2 regions of the Butyricicoccus sp. AM78-15b2TA genome follow, and region 2 is predicted to be linked to the other one. Evidence: a T-box and tRNA genes for the amino acid it is inferred to sense, from the RefSeq annotation. Region 2 holds a T-box; the other holds one or more tRNA genes.
The links. A T-box is a leader RNA that pairs with one kind of tRNA and senses whether it is charged. The one in region 2 lies ahead of pheS (phenylalanine--tRNA ligase subunit alpha), so its partner is inferred to be a tRNA-Phe.
Positions count from the first base shown of each region.

Region 1 (8,745 bases), on a different contig from region 2:
AGTCAGCTTCAGGAGGATGTCACGCAGATGCTGTACTATGCCCGGTTGAAGAGCAGTACAAAGGATTACCGATTTGAGGATGTCAATTTGAATGACTGCTTGGGTGAAGTTCTGGAGGACTATGCCCCACTTCTTGAAGAGAAGCATTTTGTCATTCTCAACAAACTGCAATCTGAAACAGTCTATACAGACCGTAGAGGACTTCAGTTTATGTTGGGACAAATCGTTAGCAATGCCATCAAATATAGCAGCGATAGTCCCATGCTTACAATTTCCGTGATACATTCGGAGACTGCAGATATCCTTTCTGTTGAAGATAACGGCATTGGCGTAAAAAAATATAATCTGCCGTACATTTTTCAAAAGGGCTTTACCGGGGATTCTACTGACAGCAGAAAGAAGGCTACCGGTATGGGACTTTACCTGGTTAAGAAGATGGCCGACGATCTAAATCTTCATCTGGAAGCAGCTTCCCAGTGGGGAAAGAGCTTCAAGATTGTCATCTTCTTTCCTAAATTGAGATCCAACGGAGGGAAATAATATAAACAGAAAAACGCCCGCAGGATTTTCTCCTGCGGGCAGCGTGTTGTCAGCTATCCCAAGGCTTGTATTCTGTTACAGTTTTCAAATAGGTTTCGGGATCGCCGTTCAAGATAAGGTCTGCATACTCCAAAGGAGCGTTGTAGATCAAATAATCCAGCTCTGACCGCTGATACATATTGTCAGCAATCTCGTTCTCAACGACGATAGTGTCAATCGCAATCATACTGCCGTCGCTGAATTTCACTTCCACACAGCAATTATCCATATTGTAGGCACAAGATATTAAGGTTTTCATGGTATGTCCTCCATAATTCGTAATATAAAGCGAAAATCCCGTCTGACTTCCTGTTAGAAATCAGACGGGATTTGTCCGTATGCACCCCGGAAACCGTCAGCTAACAGTTGATAAGTAAATTAGTTCCTTATCACTGTTAAGCCAAGGTTTCGGGTTCTTTGCGTCTCTGCGCTTACTTCATAATGATCAGTGCCATGAACACAAGGTCGGTATCGCCGGTATTATCCAGCGCATGACCGGTGCCGTCCGGACAGAAGGTCACATCGCCCGCCTTGACCGGATAGGACTTCTCACCGTCGCTGTACGAGCCTTCGCCGCTCAGGATGTAGTACGTCTCGGTCTCGCCGTGGTGCTCGTGGAAGCCGAGCGTGCAGTTCGGCTCGATGGTTACCTTTGCATACAGGCCGCACTTGCCGTCCAGTTCCTTCTCACCGAGCAGGCGCTCGATGATAACGTGGCCCTTGCCGCCAGCCATCTGCTCTACCTTATCTACCTGATGTTCGCTTGCAGTCGTAATCATAATTCTTTCCGCCTTTCTTGTCCCGGGCAATACCGCATGATTGAAGCTGCAGTGCTGCCCCTGCCGCTCACGCGGGTTCTTATCCAATTCCTATTATAGCGGTTGCAATCCAAATTACAAGATAAGATTTCCATTTCCGCGAAAAATTTACTTTGCCGTCATGCCATACACCGGAAAGCCGATACGCACCTTAAACTGATCGCCGTCCACCGAAACATCGAATGTGCCGCCGCAGGCTTCGGTATAGCTTTTCGCGATGGCGAGACCCAGACCGCTGCCCTCGGTCGAGCGCGCCGCGTCACCGCGGACAAACCGTTCGGTGATCTCATCAGCAGCAAAGTCCATCTCGTAGTTGGCGGTGTTTTTGAGTTCAATAATTGCCTGACCGTTCTCCTCTGCAACAGAGAGGAACACGCGCGTGCCCTTGAGCGCATATTTCACGCAGTTGCCGATGAGATTCTCCAGCACGCGGGACAGCTTTCGTCCGTCCGCCCAAATGGGCAGCTCCCGCTCGGGAATGGCGGCTTTGACGGTCAAGCCGCTCTCCTGTACGGCCTTGTCCTGCTCTGCGAGCGCCTGCCGGGCGAGCGTGCACGCATCCAGCCGTTCGCTGATGATCTGCTCCGCGCCCGACTGCACCTTGGAGATATCGAACAGGTCGCTCGTCAGATTCTTGAGCCGCAGGCCCTTTTGATGGATAATGTGGGCGTAATCGTTGGCCTCCTCCGGCGTTAAATCCATTTTTCCGAGCAGATCGGAGTAGTTGAGGATGCTGGTCAGCGGCGTTTTCAGGTCGTGGCTGACGTTGGTGATCAGTTCGCTTTTCATGCGTTCCGCGCGGACTTCGTTCTGCAGCGCCGCCTGCATGCCGTCACCGAGCGAGTTAATGTCCTCGGCCATTTCAGCGAACACACCCTCCGGCATATCGGTCAGCTTGAAGCCGAGGTCGCCCGCACGCAGCCGGCGCAGCGCGTCCACGATACGCTCAAAGCCGGTGATGCGTTTGATGAGAAAGTAACCTGCCGTGAGGAACCAGACCGCGCCGAGCACGAAGACAAAAAACGAGCCGCCTACTCCGCCGAACACCGCCGCGAGGAACGTGAGAACAACCGAATACGCCGTAAAGAGCAGCACAACGTTGCGCGTTTTGTAGTCGCGGAACAGCATGCGGCGCAGTTTTCCGAAACTTTGCCGGATGCACTTGCATACCTTAATAAAGGTTCGCCAGCACCAGAGGATGAATCGAATCGACCAGCACTGCTTGACGAAGCTGCGGTTCTTGATCACACGCACGAGCGACAGCGTAAGTTCAAGTGCGAACGCAAACGCCGCGACGAAAAACAGGATGGACGGTACGAGCAATATCGACATATCGTTTGTGCCGTTCAGCAATTCACCCATCAGTGCCAGATTCAGTCCGCCTGCCGTACCGAGCACCGCCCAGAAGCACATCACGTTCACTTCCACCGGCAGGCGGTCGATGGTGACAAGGTGCACGTCCTCATCCTCCGGCTTGCGGCCGGTGACGAACAGCAGGAACACGAACAGCACCAGTGCAATCACCGTCAGCACAATCGCCCGATGGAGCACGCCGGTAATCTGCGTCTTCTGCGTTTCCCACTCAGCCTTGATGGGTGCAGCCTGTGCGTCCGTGAAGCGCACCAGCAGCAGGGTGTTAGACGGGTACGGATTGAACTTATTGAACTTCCAACCTTCCTCTGCCGCATCCTCCTCGGTGTAGTAGCCGTAACTGCCCGTCTCCTCATCGTAAACCGCAAGCGGATAGCCGTAGTACATTCCCACGTTGGACTGCACATTGCCACCCGGCCGTGTGATCATGTAAAACGCAGATTTTTTTGCCGCGGCTTCGGTCAGCGTGTCATCGCCGACCGTTTTATCGCCCATACGGCCGAAATAGTTTCCCGCAAAATCCGTATGCTGCCTGCTGAATTCCGCTGCGTCCATGCCATCCTCAAACGCATTCGCCATTTCAGCACACATTATGCCGAGCTGCTGATGCATATAGGACGAGTCGGCAAAATCACCCTCAAAGCGATAGACCATTTGGTCAAGGCCGTTCGCGGCGAAGCCCGCTATCGTGTTCTCTCCGATGAACATCGCACCTGCAAAGCATCCCACAATGCACACAAACGCGATAAGCTTTACTGCCGTACTGCGTAAGATCCCCTTGATATTCATACTCACTCGCTCCTTTCGATCTTGTAGCCGACGCCCCATACTACCTTAAGATAGCGCGGCTCCTTCGGGTTGATCTCTATCTTTTCGCGGATGTGCCGCACATGGACGGCAATGGCGTTGTCACTGACAATATCGTCATTCCACACCTGTCGGTAAATCTCCTCGGTGGAGAACACCCTTCCCGAGTGACGGCACAGCAGCTCAAGTATTTTGTATTCGAGCGGTGTGAGCCGAACGGCTTCGCCGTCTACCGTCACGCTTTTGCTCTCGGTGTCGAGCACCAGTCCGCGGATGACGATCTGCGTTTCCTTTATCTGCATTGCGCCCAGCTGGGTATAGCGGCGCAGCTGGCTTTTCACGCGCGCGACCAGTTCGGACGGGTTGAACGGCTTTGTAATGTAATCATCCGCACCCGCGGTCAGTCCGAGGATTTTGTCCGCGTCCTCGCTCTTGGCCGACAGCAGGATGATCGGCAGGTTTTTGCTTTCTCTTACCTTTAATAAGGTTTTGATGCCGTCCAGCTCGGGCATCATAATGTCAAGGATGATAAGGTGTACATTCTCGGTCATTACGATGTCGAGCGCCTCCAGACCGTTGTACGCCTTGCGCACCAGATAGCCGTCCGCCTGCAGGAATATCGCAATGCTTTCCACGATTTCGCGGTCGTCGTCCACCACCAGAACAGTCAGCTTTTCCATTTTCCCTTCCCCCTTTCGTTACTTCTATCTTACCACAGGTTTCTGTTGTTTTCCGCAGGGAATTTCTTTAGATTTTATGAAGATGAAAAAAAGTCCCTCGATTGAGGGACTTTTCTTTGCTGCGTGTTTATTTGCTGATTGCGTTGTAAATCATCTGCGCGGCATACTGACGCGGGAGTGCATCATCCGGCTTTGTATTTACAGAGACCAAAAGACCGTCTTTATCTGCCAGCTTCAAGGTATTTTCCTTCCACTGTGCACCGGTCAGACCATCCTTCTGTACATCGTGACCGCTGTATACCAGCAGCATTTTTGCGGCTTCTGCCGTCGTTACAGACGCATTCGGTGCAAAAACCGTGCTCGACTTGCCGGAAACGATGCCGTACGCCTGACAATACTTAACGTAGCCGTTCGACCAGGTACCGGCCGTATCCGCAAACGTATCGGTCATATCCTTTGCGTAGTAAGACGCATCATCCGAACCGGTACGCAGTACGAACATCATCTTGGCCATCTGGGCACGGGTAACGAGCTTGTCCGGCTGAAACGAACCGTCCTCAAAGCCCTTGATGACGTTCTTCTCGGTCAGGGTGTCGATTACCTTGCTGTCCACCTTGATGCTGCTCTGGTCGGTGAATGCTGCACCGGCAAAAGCTGTTGCTGCGCAGGCTGCCGCCATGCTCAGCGCGATCAGTCGCTTTCTGAGTGTCATATTAAATTCCTCCTTTTATTGCATGGACGCCATAGTGCATCCATAGGTGAAATATAACACAGTCTGCTGTATTTGTCAACCTTTACCTGCATTTGTGCAAATTCGTGTGATTTTGTGCAAAACAAAAAGACTGATGTTTTCACATCAGTCTTTTGGAGGTACCACCCAGAATCGAACTGGGGATCAGGGAGTTGCAGTCCCACGCCTTACCGCTTGGCTATGGTACCATGTGGAGCGGCTGACGAGGCTCGAACTCGCTACCTCCACCTTGGCAAGGTGGCGCTCTACCAGATGAGCTACAGCCGCATATTTAGTTTTTCGCGCTAACGCGATTTTTATCAGTGCCGATTAGTTACCGGACGCTTCGGGTTTTACGCTCACGGGCGGAATCGCTTTTGCTGCGGCAAAAGCCACGGCGGTTGAAACAATCCACCGGATTGTTTCTAAGAGCCGCCTGCTCTCATTTCAATGTCGCAAAGCGACAATTCAGAGGTTAGAGGGCTACGGCCTCGATTCCTTAACCGAAAGGTAAGATTTATTCAAATGAGTGTCCAGACACTCATTTGAATAAATGGTGCCTCCGGGCGGAATCGAACCACCGACACGGGGATTTTCAGTCCCCTGCTCTACCGACTGAGCTACAGAGGCATATTCCTTCAATCGTTTCCGATTGAAGAATGGCGACCCGGATGGGACTTGAACCCACGGCCTCTAGCGTGACAGGCTAGCGCTCTAACCAACTGAGCTACCGGGCCAGGCCGTCGTCGCTGTTTCGTTTTCGTTCGTATCTCTCAGCGACGATGTTTATTATACAGAACCTGTGCCCAAATGTCAACACTTTTTTCAAAGTTTTTTTATTTTCTTTTTATTTCGTTGCGTGTGTTAAAAGTTCCTGCAACTCTGCGCGGCTGAAACGATAGATTTTATCGCAAAACTGGCAGGTTACCTCACTATTTTCCTGTTCTTCCGCCATCTTGCAAAGTTCGGTTTTTCCCATGCTGATCAGGGCGCGCTCTACTTTTTCACGACTGCACGCACAACGGTAGCCGATTTCACTGGTCTGCAGAAAATCTACCTCAAAGCCATCGAGCACCGCGCGGATGATGTCCTCGAGGCTCATGCCCTTATCAAGCATAGCAGTCATGCTCTCCAGCTTTGCCAGATTGGCCTCCAGCTTGTCAATGTCGGAATCCTTCACGCCCGGCATGAGCTGCACGAGCCAGCCGCCGGCGCACTTGACCGAGCAGTCGGTATCCACGAGCACGCCCAGCGCGCACGCAGACGGGATCTGCTCGCTCTCCGCGAAATAGCGGGTCAGGTCCTCGGCAATCTCACCGTTGACGAGCGCAACCGTGCCCGTGATCGGGTCCTTTAGGCCAATGTCCTTAATCACCATCAGATAGCCGCGGCCGACACCGCCGCCTACATTCAGCTTGCCGTCCGCACGCAGCGGCAGATCGACAGCCGGGTCCTGCAGATAGCCGCGCACATAGCCGTCCGAATCACCGACGCAGACGATCGCGCCGAGCGGGCCGTTGCCCTTGATCTGCACGGTCACGGAGCCGTCCTCGACCTTGAGCTGGCTGCCCATGATGGCAGTCGCGGTCAGCGTTCGTCCGAGGGCTGCGGTAGCCAGCGGCGTGGTGCTGTGGATTTCGTGTGCGCGCTCGACCAGCTCGGTCGTGCTGGCTGCACAAATCTGGATGCCCGCATCACGGGCGATCGCGCGAAGTAACGTATCGCTCATAAGTTAATCTCTCTTTCGTGCTGTAAAGTAAATGCGGTCCTCGCCGCCCTGTACGGGCGCAAAGGACTGGTCGCCATAGGTTTTGATCTCGGTAAAACCGGCCCGCTCCAGCATGGCGGTCAGCTGTGCAGGCTCGTAGATGCGCTCCTCGTGCGTTTCCTGCGCACGGTGCCACACATCGTCCTCCTGCTCGAAAATATCGAACTGGTAGGCGCACAGGCCGTCCTCGACCGCCGCCTGCCATACGCAGAACACGCCGTCGTCCTCGCGGACATAGCTTTCGCCATCAATGCGGGCGAATTTTTCCGGTGTGTTGATGTCGAATACGAACAGGCCGTCCGGATTGAGGAACGTGTGTACGCGCTCGAAGGCGGTCTGCAGTGCTTCCGGCTCAGTGACGTAGTTTACGCTGTCCAGACAGCACAGGCACGCGTCTACCGCGCCGTACAGGTCCAGCTCCTCCATACGCTGATTGAGCAGCAGTGGACGTGGCTCGCAGTCCAGCGTGTTCTGCAGCGCCTGCATGAGCATTTCCGGCGATGCGTCCGCGCCGATCATATCATAGCCGCGCTGCGCCAAAATGCGTGTCAGACTGCCGGTTCCGCACGCCAGATCGAGCACCAGCGATGGCTTTACGCCCTCCCGCTCAAACAGGCGCTCGAAAAAGTCAGCCCATTCCTCGTAGCCCACGTCATCCGTGAAGCGGTCATAGTATTCCGACAGGGTTTCGTAACTATTCATGGCTCTCCTCTGCTGTTTCGTCCTCCTTGAGCCGGTCGAGCATCTTGCGGTAGCCGTCCGAGCCATACACAAGGCACTTGTTCACGCGGCTGATCGTCGCGGTGGACGCGCCGGTCTCCTGCACGATATCGCTGTAAATGCGTCCCTCGTCCAGCATACGCGCCACCTGAAAGCGCTGCACCATGGCACGCAGCTCGGCGATTGTGCACAGATCTTCAAAAAAGTCGTAGCAATCCTCGACTGTCTGCAGCTTGAGAATACCGCGAAACAGAATGTCCATATCCTCGTCCTTCAACTTTCGATTCATGGTCTATCCCTCCCTACATTCGTTTTTTCGCTCTTATACCCTGTATTATAGCACATCGCTTTTATAGTGTAAAGCGTAAAAATATTTAGTTTTCACAGGTGGACAGATGTCCGTGTGCGGCACTCTTTTTCTCTGCATCGGCTGAGCGGGGGGCGCGAACTGCCGCAGGCGTGTTCGCCCTGACGGGGCGGCTCCTTTTCCTGCACCGACCCTGCGGGGTGCGCGAACTGCGTCAGCGGGTTCGCCCTGGCGGGCGGCACCTTTTCCTGCACCGACCCAGCGGGGGGCGCGAACTGCGTCAGCGTGTTCGCCCTAACGGGGCGGGGAGTTTTCCGCTGAACCTCAGCGTGGGGATTCGCCGTCTGCGGACGGCGGGAGCGTGCCGCGCCCCGCGGCGGGGGCAAAAAGGAAGGGACACCTGCGGTTTCCCTTCCTCTTTGGACTCCTACCTTTCCCTTGCTTCCTAATCTGGCGCAGATTTCCTATATGTGACCGCTGCGAAAAAGAGGTACGGCAGAGGATTTTTTCTTCCGTATCTTTCGCAACCGATTCGCAGTGTCAGATAACATACTGCTACACAGACCGGCAACTCTCCGCAGGCGCGACATGACAGTGTCGCGCAATTCGTTAGCGCGTTATGATAGACAGCACCTACGAGGATAAATTGTGCCAAACACCTAAATTCGCAGGTGCCTTCCGGTATAACGTGCCAAAGGGTTGCGCGGCACTGTCATGCCGCGCTTGCGTAGATGAACCCACAAGTGTAGCAGAACAGTATCCGACACTGCGAATATGTCTCGGCATGGGAGCACACTGTGCTCCCCTACGGTAGAAAAAAACCTCTGCCGTACCCCTTTTCGCAGCGGTCACATGTCGGCAATCTGCGCCAGACTATACCAAAAGGAAGTGGGAGTTAAGAGGGTAGAAACCTTGGTGTCTACCCTCTTGCCCCGCCGCGGGGCGCGGCGAATCCCCGCGCTCCG
Region 1 covers NZ_JAQEHY010000002.1:258,818-267,562, reverse strand. Annotated here, with positions in the region: gene PGS25_RS03285 (sensor histidine kinase) at 1-540, shown strand, start outside; gene PGS25_RS03280 (DUF6061 family protein) at 590-838, opposite strand; gene PGS25_RS03275 (cupin domain-containing protein) at 1,011-1,358, opposite strand; gene PGS25_RS03270 (sensor histidine kinase) at 1,506-3,557, opposite strand; gene PGS25_RS03265 (response regulator transcription factor) at 3,560-4,246, opposite strand; gene PGS25_RS03260 (S-layer homology domain-containing protein) at 4,383-4,967, opposite strand; tRNA gene PGS25_RS03255 (tRNA-Cys) at 5,121-5,194, opposite strand; tRNA gene PGS25_RS03250 (tRNA-Gly) at 5,198-5,273, opposite strand; tRNA gene PGS25_RS03245 (tRNA-Phe) at 5,540-5,615, opposite strand; tRNA gene PGS25_RS03240 (tRNA-Asp) at 5,646-5,722, opposite strand; gene hslO (Hsp33 family molecular chaperone HslO) at 5,833-6,714, opposite strand; gene PGS25_RS03230 (class I SAM-dependent DNA methyltransferase) at 6,718-7,455, opposite strand; gene PGS25_RS03225 (YerC/YecD family TrpR-related protein) at 7,448-7,762, opposite strand.
Region 1: it encodes a tRNA-Phe, which carries the amino acid that the T-box ahead of pheS (phenylalanine--tRNA ligase subunit alpha) is inferred to sense. The anticodon was not compared.

Region 2 (8,745 bases):
CGTGCCATGACAGAGGGCGAGGAATACAAACTCCGCTGTCAGCTTTCCGTGCAGCTCAACGGCGCGTATGTCCACTTTGCGGACGCACAGCCGGAAAAGGTAAACGGGCGCGTGATGGTTCCCTTCCGCGCCATTGCCGAGGTGCTCGGCGCTGAGGTAGACTACAACGCAGGCGCAATCACCGCGAAAAAGGACGGCGAAACGCTGTCGTTCGCGCTCGGCGGCAAGCAGCTTACCGTCACGGACAGCGCGGGCAAAACCGTCAAAACCGTGCAGCTTGATACCGCGCCGTACAAAAAAGGCGGACGCACCTATGTTCCGGTGCGCTTTTTTGCCGAAGCGTTCGGACTGACCGTGCAGTGGGATCAGGATATGCAGACCGCCGTGCTGTATGACCGCGCGGCGCTTGTAAACGACATTGACAGCAAGTTTACCGTGCTCAACAAGTGGATCAAGGCACAGCCGTCCACCGAAAATGCCAAGACGCTGCGCACAGTGGCGACGATCGGCGCGGCGTATACCGCCTTCGACACCATCGACGGCAACAAGGATTACAAGGTCGATGTCAAAGCCGAATTTCTGGCGAACGGACAAGCCATTGAAGCGACCGTGACGGTCGATCTGCGCGTGCTGGCGTCTTATTTCCTCGGCGATTCGCAGGCGGATGACGTACTCACCGCCGCACAGGCGGCCCTCCTGCGCAGTGCGCTGAGCAACGTCAAGCTCGAGCTCCTATGCAGCGCGGACAGCGGCGACCTGTATTTGAAGTGCCCCGCCGTGGCGAAGATTCTGGCGATGGACAAAACGGACGACGCCGATCTCAAGGCTCTGTCGAACGGCGCGTGGCTGCACATCAACTGGGCGGACAGCACATTCGGCGCTCTGTTCAGCGAAAATCTGAAGATTCTGAAGAACAATACCTTTGCCTCGGTGGGCGAACGTATCGTTGCCTCGAACGAATCCAACGTGACCGCATATGAGCTTGGCTGGGCGGATTTTTATCGCAACATAAAGAATGACGTAAACCGCCCGAACGACCTGCTGGGCGATGAACAATTCACCGCAAGCGGCTCGCGCTACACGGCAAAGCTCGACAAACAGAATGACGACTACGGGAAAACCATGACCGGCAGCTACACGCTGAACACGGCGGACGGCTCGTTCTCGGGCACGCTCGAAAGCCGCTCCGATAGCTGGAACACCACCAAAACCGTGCTGACGTTCTCCGGCAGTGTGCAGAACTGCAAATTGAACGCGACCTACCACACCAAGAACACCGGCATTCTGTCGCTCGATATCACGCTGAGCACGACCGAATCCAGTGTCGAGCCGAAGAACGCGCCGCCTGCAGGCGACAAAATCGTCGAATGGACGCAGCATGATTATTCCAATGACTGGGATTCTGTCAATCCGGACGGTTCTCTTGGATAACGCATTATAAAACCATAAAGAAAGAGCAGATGCCAAGCATCTGCTCTTTTTTGTACTTTTTCGGAAACTTAGCCGCGCAGCTGAGCGCCGAACTCGGTCTCGAGCGCCGAGATAGCGGCACGCATTGCCTTGTCGCACTCCTCATCGGTGAGGGTACGGTCGGGTGCGCGCAGGGACAGCGAATAAGCAACAGACTTCTTGCCCTCCGGGATGCCCTTGCCCTTGTAAACGTCAAACAGCTTGACGGATTCGAGCAGCTTGCCCGCCGCCTTCTCAACAGCGGCCTGCATGGAGGCTGCCGGAACGGCATCATCAACCAGAACGGCGATATCGCGGGTGGAAGCCGGGAACTTGGGCAGCGGATGATACAGCTTCTCCGGGTCGATGGCGGCCAGCAGCGCGTCCATCTGCAGCTCGGCAGCGAGTACCTCGCCGGACAGACCGTAGCGTGCGGCAACGGTCGGATGAATGGTGCCGAATACGCCGATCTCCTTGCCGTCAATGAGCACCTTGGCACAACGGCCCGGGTGATAGGACGGGTTGGCCTTCTCGGGAGCAAAGGACGCGCCCTTGATGTTCAGCTCACGCAGCAGCGCCTCGATCGCGCCCTTGAACTGGAAGAAGGACAGGCGGCCGTAGCTGCCGAGGGTCAGGATCTTCTCCTCGTGCGGCAGTACGTCCGGGTCAGCCTTGCCGTCCTTGACGGTCGGGGTGTAGATGGTGCCCAGCTCGTACAGCGAAGCGGTCGGGTTGCGGTGCGCGTGGTTGTGCGCCAGATTATCCAGCATGGACGGCAGCACGGTGGTACGCATTACGCTGAAATCCTCACCAAGCGGATTGAGGATGGTGGTAGAGATACGGCGCGGGTCATTCTCGTCCCAGCCGATCATGTCGTAGAACTTCGGAGAGATGAACGAGTGGCTCATGGACTCGTCAAAGCCCGCCTCGCGGCAAACCAGTGCTGCGGCGCGCTCCGCCTGCTGAGCCGGCGTGAACTCACCCTGTACCATCTCACCGGCGTACAGCGTGGTCGGAATCTTGTCGTAGCCGTACATACGGGCAACCTCCTCGGCTACGTCGCACATACGGTTGATGTCGGTGCGGAAGAACGGCACAACGACCTCGTTGTTCTCGATCTTGAAGCCCAGCTTCTCGAGCAGCTTTACCTGCTCCTCCGTGGACAGCTCCAGACCGAGCAGCGCATTCATCTTGTCCGGCTCGAACGGCAGACGCTTGTGGTTCGGGTCGGAGTTGTCAACGTCGATAATGCCGTCGATGACCTCGCCTGCGCCCAGCTGCTCCACCAGCTCGCACGCACGGTTGACCGCATCGAGGGTCATGCGCGGGTCCAGGCCCTTCTCAAAGCGGCCGGAGGCCTCGGTACGCATGCCGAGCGCCTTTGCGGTGATACGAACGGTAGCACCATGGAAGTTTGCGGACTCGAAAACGACGGTCTTGGTGTCGTCCATAATCTCAGAGTTTGCGCCGCCCATAACGCCTGCAACAGCAACCGGCTTGTCGTTGTCGCAGATGGCGAGCATCTTGTCGTTCAGGTCGTGATCCACGCCGTCCAGAGTCTGGATGGACTCGCCGTTGCGGGCACGGCGGACAACAATGCGGCCATCGGACAGGCACTTGTAGTCGAACGCATGCATCGGCTGGCCGTACTCGAGCATAACATAGTTGGTGATATCAACGATGTTGTTGATCGGACGAACGCCGCAGGCGTGCAGACGCTCGCGCATCCACGCCGGAGACGGCTCGATCTTGATATTCTTGACAATGCGGGCGGTGTAGCGCGGGCACAGGTCGGTGTCCTTGACCTCAACCGACATATACTTGTTGATGTCGCCGCCGACACCCTTTACCTCCGGGGTCTTGACGCTGAACGGACGGTCGAAGGTAGCCGCAGTCTCGCGGGCCAGACCGATCACGCTCAGGCAGTCCGGGCGGTTGGACGTGATCTCAAAATCGGAAACCCAGTCGTCCAGACCGAGCACCTTCTTGATGTCCTCGCCAACCGGGGTGCCGGCGGGCAGGAACAGGATGCCGTTCTCGCACGCATACGGTACGCAGCCGTGGGACAGACCCAGCTCCTGGAACGAGCACATCATGCCGTTGGACGGCACGCCGCGCAGCTTGCCCTTGGTGATCTTCACGCCGCCCGGCAGGGTGGACTTGTGCAGGCAGACCGGGCAAATCTCGCCAACGGACGCAGGCGTTACATTGGGTGCGCCGGTGACGATCTGCACCGGCTCCTCCTTGCCGACATCGAGCTGGCAGATCTTCAGATGGTCGGAGTCCGGGTGATCGACAACCTCGAGGATCTTGCCGGTCACAACGTTGTCGATCTCCGCGCCGAGGTAGTAAACCTCCTCGACCTTGGAGCCGGACATAGTCAGCTTGGCATCATACTCCTTCGGGGTGATGCCGTTCATATCGGTATAATCCGAAAGCCAGGATAATGGCAGTTTCATTGATAGGAACACTCCTTTTGGTGTTATTGTTGTCCGTAGGGCGCGACGACTCGGCGCGCCGTATTTGCCGCCTGCATATACTTACGAGCGGCGCGCCGGGGTCGTCGCGCCCTACGATAATACGTATCGCTTGTAACATGCGGGAGAGTGCGGCGGGATGAGGTCATCCCGCCCTACGGGTGCAGGTTTAGAACTGGTGCAGGAATCGAACGTCGTTCTCATAGAACAGACGGATATCGTCGATCTTGAAGCGGCCCATAACCATACGCTCCAGACCGATGCCGAAGGCGTAGCCGGAGTATTCATTCGGGTCGATGCCGCTCATCTCAAGCACCTTGGGGTGAACCATGCCGCAGCCGAGGATCTCGATCCAGCCCTCGCCCTTGCAGAGCGGGCAGCCTTCGCCGTGGCAGCGGTAGCACTGGATATCCATCTCCGCAGACGGCTCGGTGAACGGGAAGTGATGCGGACGGAAACGAACAACCGTGTCCTCGCCGTACAGCTTCTTTGCAAACAGCTCGAGGATGCCCTTGAGGTCGCTCATGCGGATGCCCTTATCGACAACCAGACCCTCGATCTGATGGAACAGCGGAGAGTGGGTTGCGTCAACGGCGTCCGAACGGTAAACACGGCCCGGCGCAATAATGCGGATCGGCGGCTTGCGCTTTTCCATCGTGCGGACCTGCATCGGAGAGGTCTGCGTGCGGAGCACAACGTTATCCGAAATATAGAAGGTATCCTGCGTGTCGCGTGCCGGATGGTCCTTCGGAATGTTCAGCGCCTCAAAGTTGTAGTGATCCAGTTCAACCTCCGGGCCCTCTGCGATGGAGAAGCCCAGACCGAGGAAAATCTCCTTGAACTCATCGAGCACGATGTTCAGCGGATGCTTTTTGCCGATGACAACGTCCTCACCCGGCAGGGTAACGTCGATGGTCTCAGCCTCCAGCTTCTTCTCGAGCGCAGCCTGCTCGATCAGCTTCTTCTGCTTGTCAATGATGGTTTCGATCTCCGCACGAACGTCGTTGATCAGCTGACCAACAACCGGACGCTCCTCTGCAGCAACGTCCTTCATGCCCTTGAGCAGCGCGGTCAGCTCACCCTTTTTGCCGAGGAACTTAACGCGGGCCTCGTCCAGCGCGCGCGAATCCTTCGCGGCAGCGAGCTGCTCCTTCGCGGTCTGCAAAATGCCTTGCAGCTTTTCTTTCATACCAATTCTCCTTTGGAATATGATTTTGTGATAAAGTGAGGGCGGATAGTTCGTAGGGCGTGACGACCTCGGCACGCCGTCTGAAATCATCAGCTGCCGTTCGATGCGGCGCGCCGAGTCGTCGCGCCCTACGGATATCATCCATTACAGTGGTAATAAAAAACGCCTTCCGTCCCCGTAAAATAGGGACGAAAGGCGTAAAACTTCCGTGGTACCACCCTGATTCCCGAAAAAACCGGGCACTCATTGAACGCCGGTAACGGAGCGTTACTTCGCCGGCGCCTACTGCATCTATTCAGCACCGGTGCTCACAGGGGAACTTCGCGCCATACCTCGATAAACGGCTTGCAGCCATGGGACCGTTCTCTCTGAGAAAGAGGAACACAGCGTTACTTTTCCTGCTCATCGCATTGAAATATTCATAACAGAATAATTAAAACACATTTTGCGGGAAAATGCAAGAGGAAAACCGGATTTTTTCGTTAAAATGAAGATTTAACGTGATGTTTTCCCTTGTTTGGCGGTGCGCCGAGGTCGGCGCACCCTACGAGATAGATTGTACCAATTATTAAACCCGCAGGTGCCGTCCGTAACAACACACAAAAGCGTTGCGCGGCACTGTCATCCCCAGTGGACCCTCTCTTGCCCTACGGGCAATTCACCTTGTGTCGCGCCTGCGTAGAGTAAACCGCCTGTGTAGCAGTAAACTGTCTGGCACTGCGAATAGGTAGAGAAAGGGGAGCACACTGTGCTCCCCTACGGTAGGAAAAATCCTCTGCCGTTCCCCTATTTCGCAGCGGTCACATATAGGAAATCTGCGCCAGACCCTCCAAGGGAAAGGGGAGAAAATCAGAGGGTGGAAACCGCAGGTGTCTACCCTCTTGTGCGCCCGCGCGGCGTCAGCGCACTCCCCGCTGAGGTGCAGCGAAAAACTCTCCGCCCGGAAAGGGCGAACCCGCTTACGCAGTTCGCGTGCCCCGATAAGTCGGTGCAGAAAAGGAGCCGCCCGTTAGGGCGAACCGCCTGCGCAGTTCGTGTACCCCGGTTATCCGGTGCAGAAATGGTCTCTGCCCACCGTTAGAGCATAAAAAAAGGAACCCTTACGGGTTCCTTTTTGAAATCGCTCTTCCTTACCAGGATGCCTTGCGGACACCCGGAATCTGGCCCTTGTAAGCCAGCTCGCGGAAGCAGATACGGCAGATACCGAAATCACGCAGGTAAGCGTGCGGACGGCCGCAGATCTTGCAGCGGTTGTAAGCTCGGCTGGAGAACTTCGGCTTAGCCTGCTGCTTGAGAACCATCGACTTCTTAGCCATTTAACTTCTCCTCCTTACTTCTCAAACGGAGCGCCCATCAGAGTAAGCAGCTCCTTTGCTTCTTCATCGGTATTTGCAGTGGTGCAGATAACGATGTTCATGCCGCGGATCTTGTCGATCTGATCATAGGAAATTTCCGGGAAGATCAGCTGCTCGTTCAGACCCAGAGCGTAGTTGCCACGGCCGTCAAATGCGTTGCCGTTGATGCCGCGGAAGTCGCGTACACGCGGCAGAGCTACGTTGAACAGACGATCCAGGAACTCCCACATACGGTCACGGCGCAGGGTTACCTTAACGCCTACCGGCATGCCGTCACGCAGCTTGAAGTTTGCGATGGACTTCTTAGCGTGGGTGATGATCGGCTTCTGGCCGGAGATCAGGGTGATATCACGGACAATAGCCTCGATAACCTTGGAGTTACCGTTTGCTTCCTTACCGCAGCCGACGTTGATTACGATCTTGTCGAGCTTCGGAATCTGCATTGCGCTCTCGTACTGAAACTTCTTCATCAGAGCAGGCGCAACTTCCGCAGTATACTTTGCTTTCATATTCGGAACCATTTATTGCAACCTCCTCTTCTTAAAGCGTTTCGCCGCAGTGCTTGCACACCGTCAGCTTAGTGCCGTTCTCGGTGAACTTGTGCGCTACACGAGTCGGCTTGTCGCACTTCGGGCATACGCGCATTACCTTGCAGGCACGCAGCGCACCCTCGCGCTCGATGATGCCGCCGGTTTCACCCTGACGGCGGGGCTTGGTGTGGCACTTGATCATGTTCACACCTTCGATTACTACCATACCCTTCTTCGGGTTTACGGACAGGATCTTGCCGCGCTTGCCCTTTTCCTTGCCGGAAAGAACGACTGCGGTGTCGCCCGTCTTAACGTGCAAATTGTTCATTTGTTGGCGACCTCCTTACAGTACTTCCGGAGCAAGCGACAGGATCTTCATGTAATCCTTGTCACGCAGCTCACGAGCGACAGGCCCAAAGATACGGGTGCCGCGGGGGTTTTTGTCATCACGAATGATAACGCCAGCGTTCTCGTCAAAGCGGATATAGCTGCCGTCAGCGCGGCGCAGGCCCTTAACGGTGCGGACGATAACTGCCTTAACGACATCGCCCTTCTTTACGCCGCCGCCCGGGGTGCACTTGCGCACCGAGCAAACAACTACGTCACCGATGTTGCCGTACTTGCGTGCGGAGCCGCCGAGAACACGGATTACCTTCAGTTCCTTTGCGCCGCTGTTGTCAGCTGCACGCAGAAAGCTTTCCTGCTGAACCATGTGCTCTCCTCCTTACTTTGCCTTCTCGATGATCTCGACCAGGCGCCAGCGCTTGTCCTTGGACAGCGGACGGGTCTCCATCACCTTAACCTTATCACCGATGCCACACTCGTTGTTCTCGTCGTGTGCCTTCAGCTTATAGGTGTGCGGAATAACCTTCTTGTACAGAGGATGTGCTACACGATCCTCAATTGCTACGACAATGGTCTTATCCATCTTATCGGAAACGACCTTGCCTACTCGCGTTTTGCGTAATGCTCTTTCGCTCATAATATTCGTTTCCCTCCCTTATGCCTTCTCCGCGATCTGCTTCTCGCGGATAACGGTATTGATACGAGCAATGTCGTGCTTGACTTCATTGATCTTGTTGGTGTTGTCGAGCTGATTGGTAGCGAGCTGCAGACGGAGGTTGAAGAGGTCCTTCTTCAGCTCACCGAGCTTTGCAGACAGCTCCTCAGCCGTCAGTTCTCTGATCTCAGATGCCTTCATCATGCTTCACCGCCATTCTTCTCACGGGCAACGAACTTGGTCTTGCAGGGCAGCTTGTGGCTTGCCAGACGCAGTGCCTCACGAGCAACTTCCTCGGAAACACCTGCGATCTCAAACAGTACACGGCCCGGCTTAACTACTGCAACCCAGTACTCGGGTGCGCCCTTACCGGAACCCATTCGAGCACCGGCCGGATGCTTGGTAACCGGCTTGTCGGGGAAAATCTTGATCCATACCTGACCGCCACGCTTGGTGTAACGGGTCATAGCGATACGGGCTGCCTCGATCTGATTCGAGGTGATCCAGCACGGCTCGGTAGCCTGGATACCGAACTCACCGTTCGATACGAAGTTACCGCGGGTAGCCTTGCCGGTCATACGGCCGCGATGAACGCGACGATACTTAACTCTCTTAGGGAGCAGCATTAACGGTTGCCTCCTTCCTGACGGGGAGCACGACGCTCGCCACGGTTGAAGTCACGACGGCCGCGACGGTCACCGCGACGATCGCGGCGCTCGAATGCCGGCTTCGGAGCTTCAATGGA
Region 2 covers NZ_JAQEHY010000007.1:116,303-125,047, reverse strand. Annotated here, with positions in the region: gene PGS25_RS08865 (copper amine oxidase N-terminal domain-containing protein) at 1-1,431, shown strand, start outside; gene pheT (phenylalanine--tRNA ligase subunit beta) at 1,500-3,908, opposite strand; gene pheS (phenylalanine--tRNA ligase subunit alpha) at 4,096-5,115, opposite strand; T-box leader at 5,297-5,530, opposite strand; gene PGS25_RS08850 (type Z 30S ribosomal protein S14) at 6,246-6,431, opposite strand; gene rplE (50S ribosomal protein L5) at 6,446-6,991, opposite strand; gene rplX (50S ribosomal protein L24) at 7,011-7,328, opposite strand; gene rplN (50S ribosomal protein L14) at 7,344-7,712, opposite strand; gene rpsQ (30S ribosomal protein S17) at 7,725-7,982, opposite strand; gene rpmC (50S ribosomal protein L29) at 8,001-8,201, opposite strand; gene rplP (50S ribosomal protein L16) at 8,201-8,626, opposite strand; gene rpsC (30S ribosomal protein S3) at 8,626-8,745, opposite strand, start outside.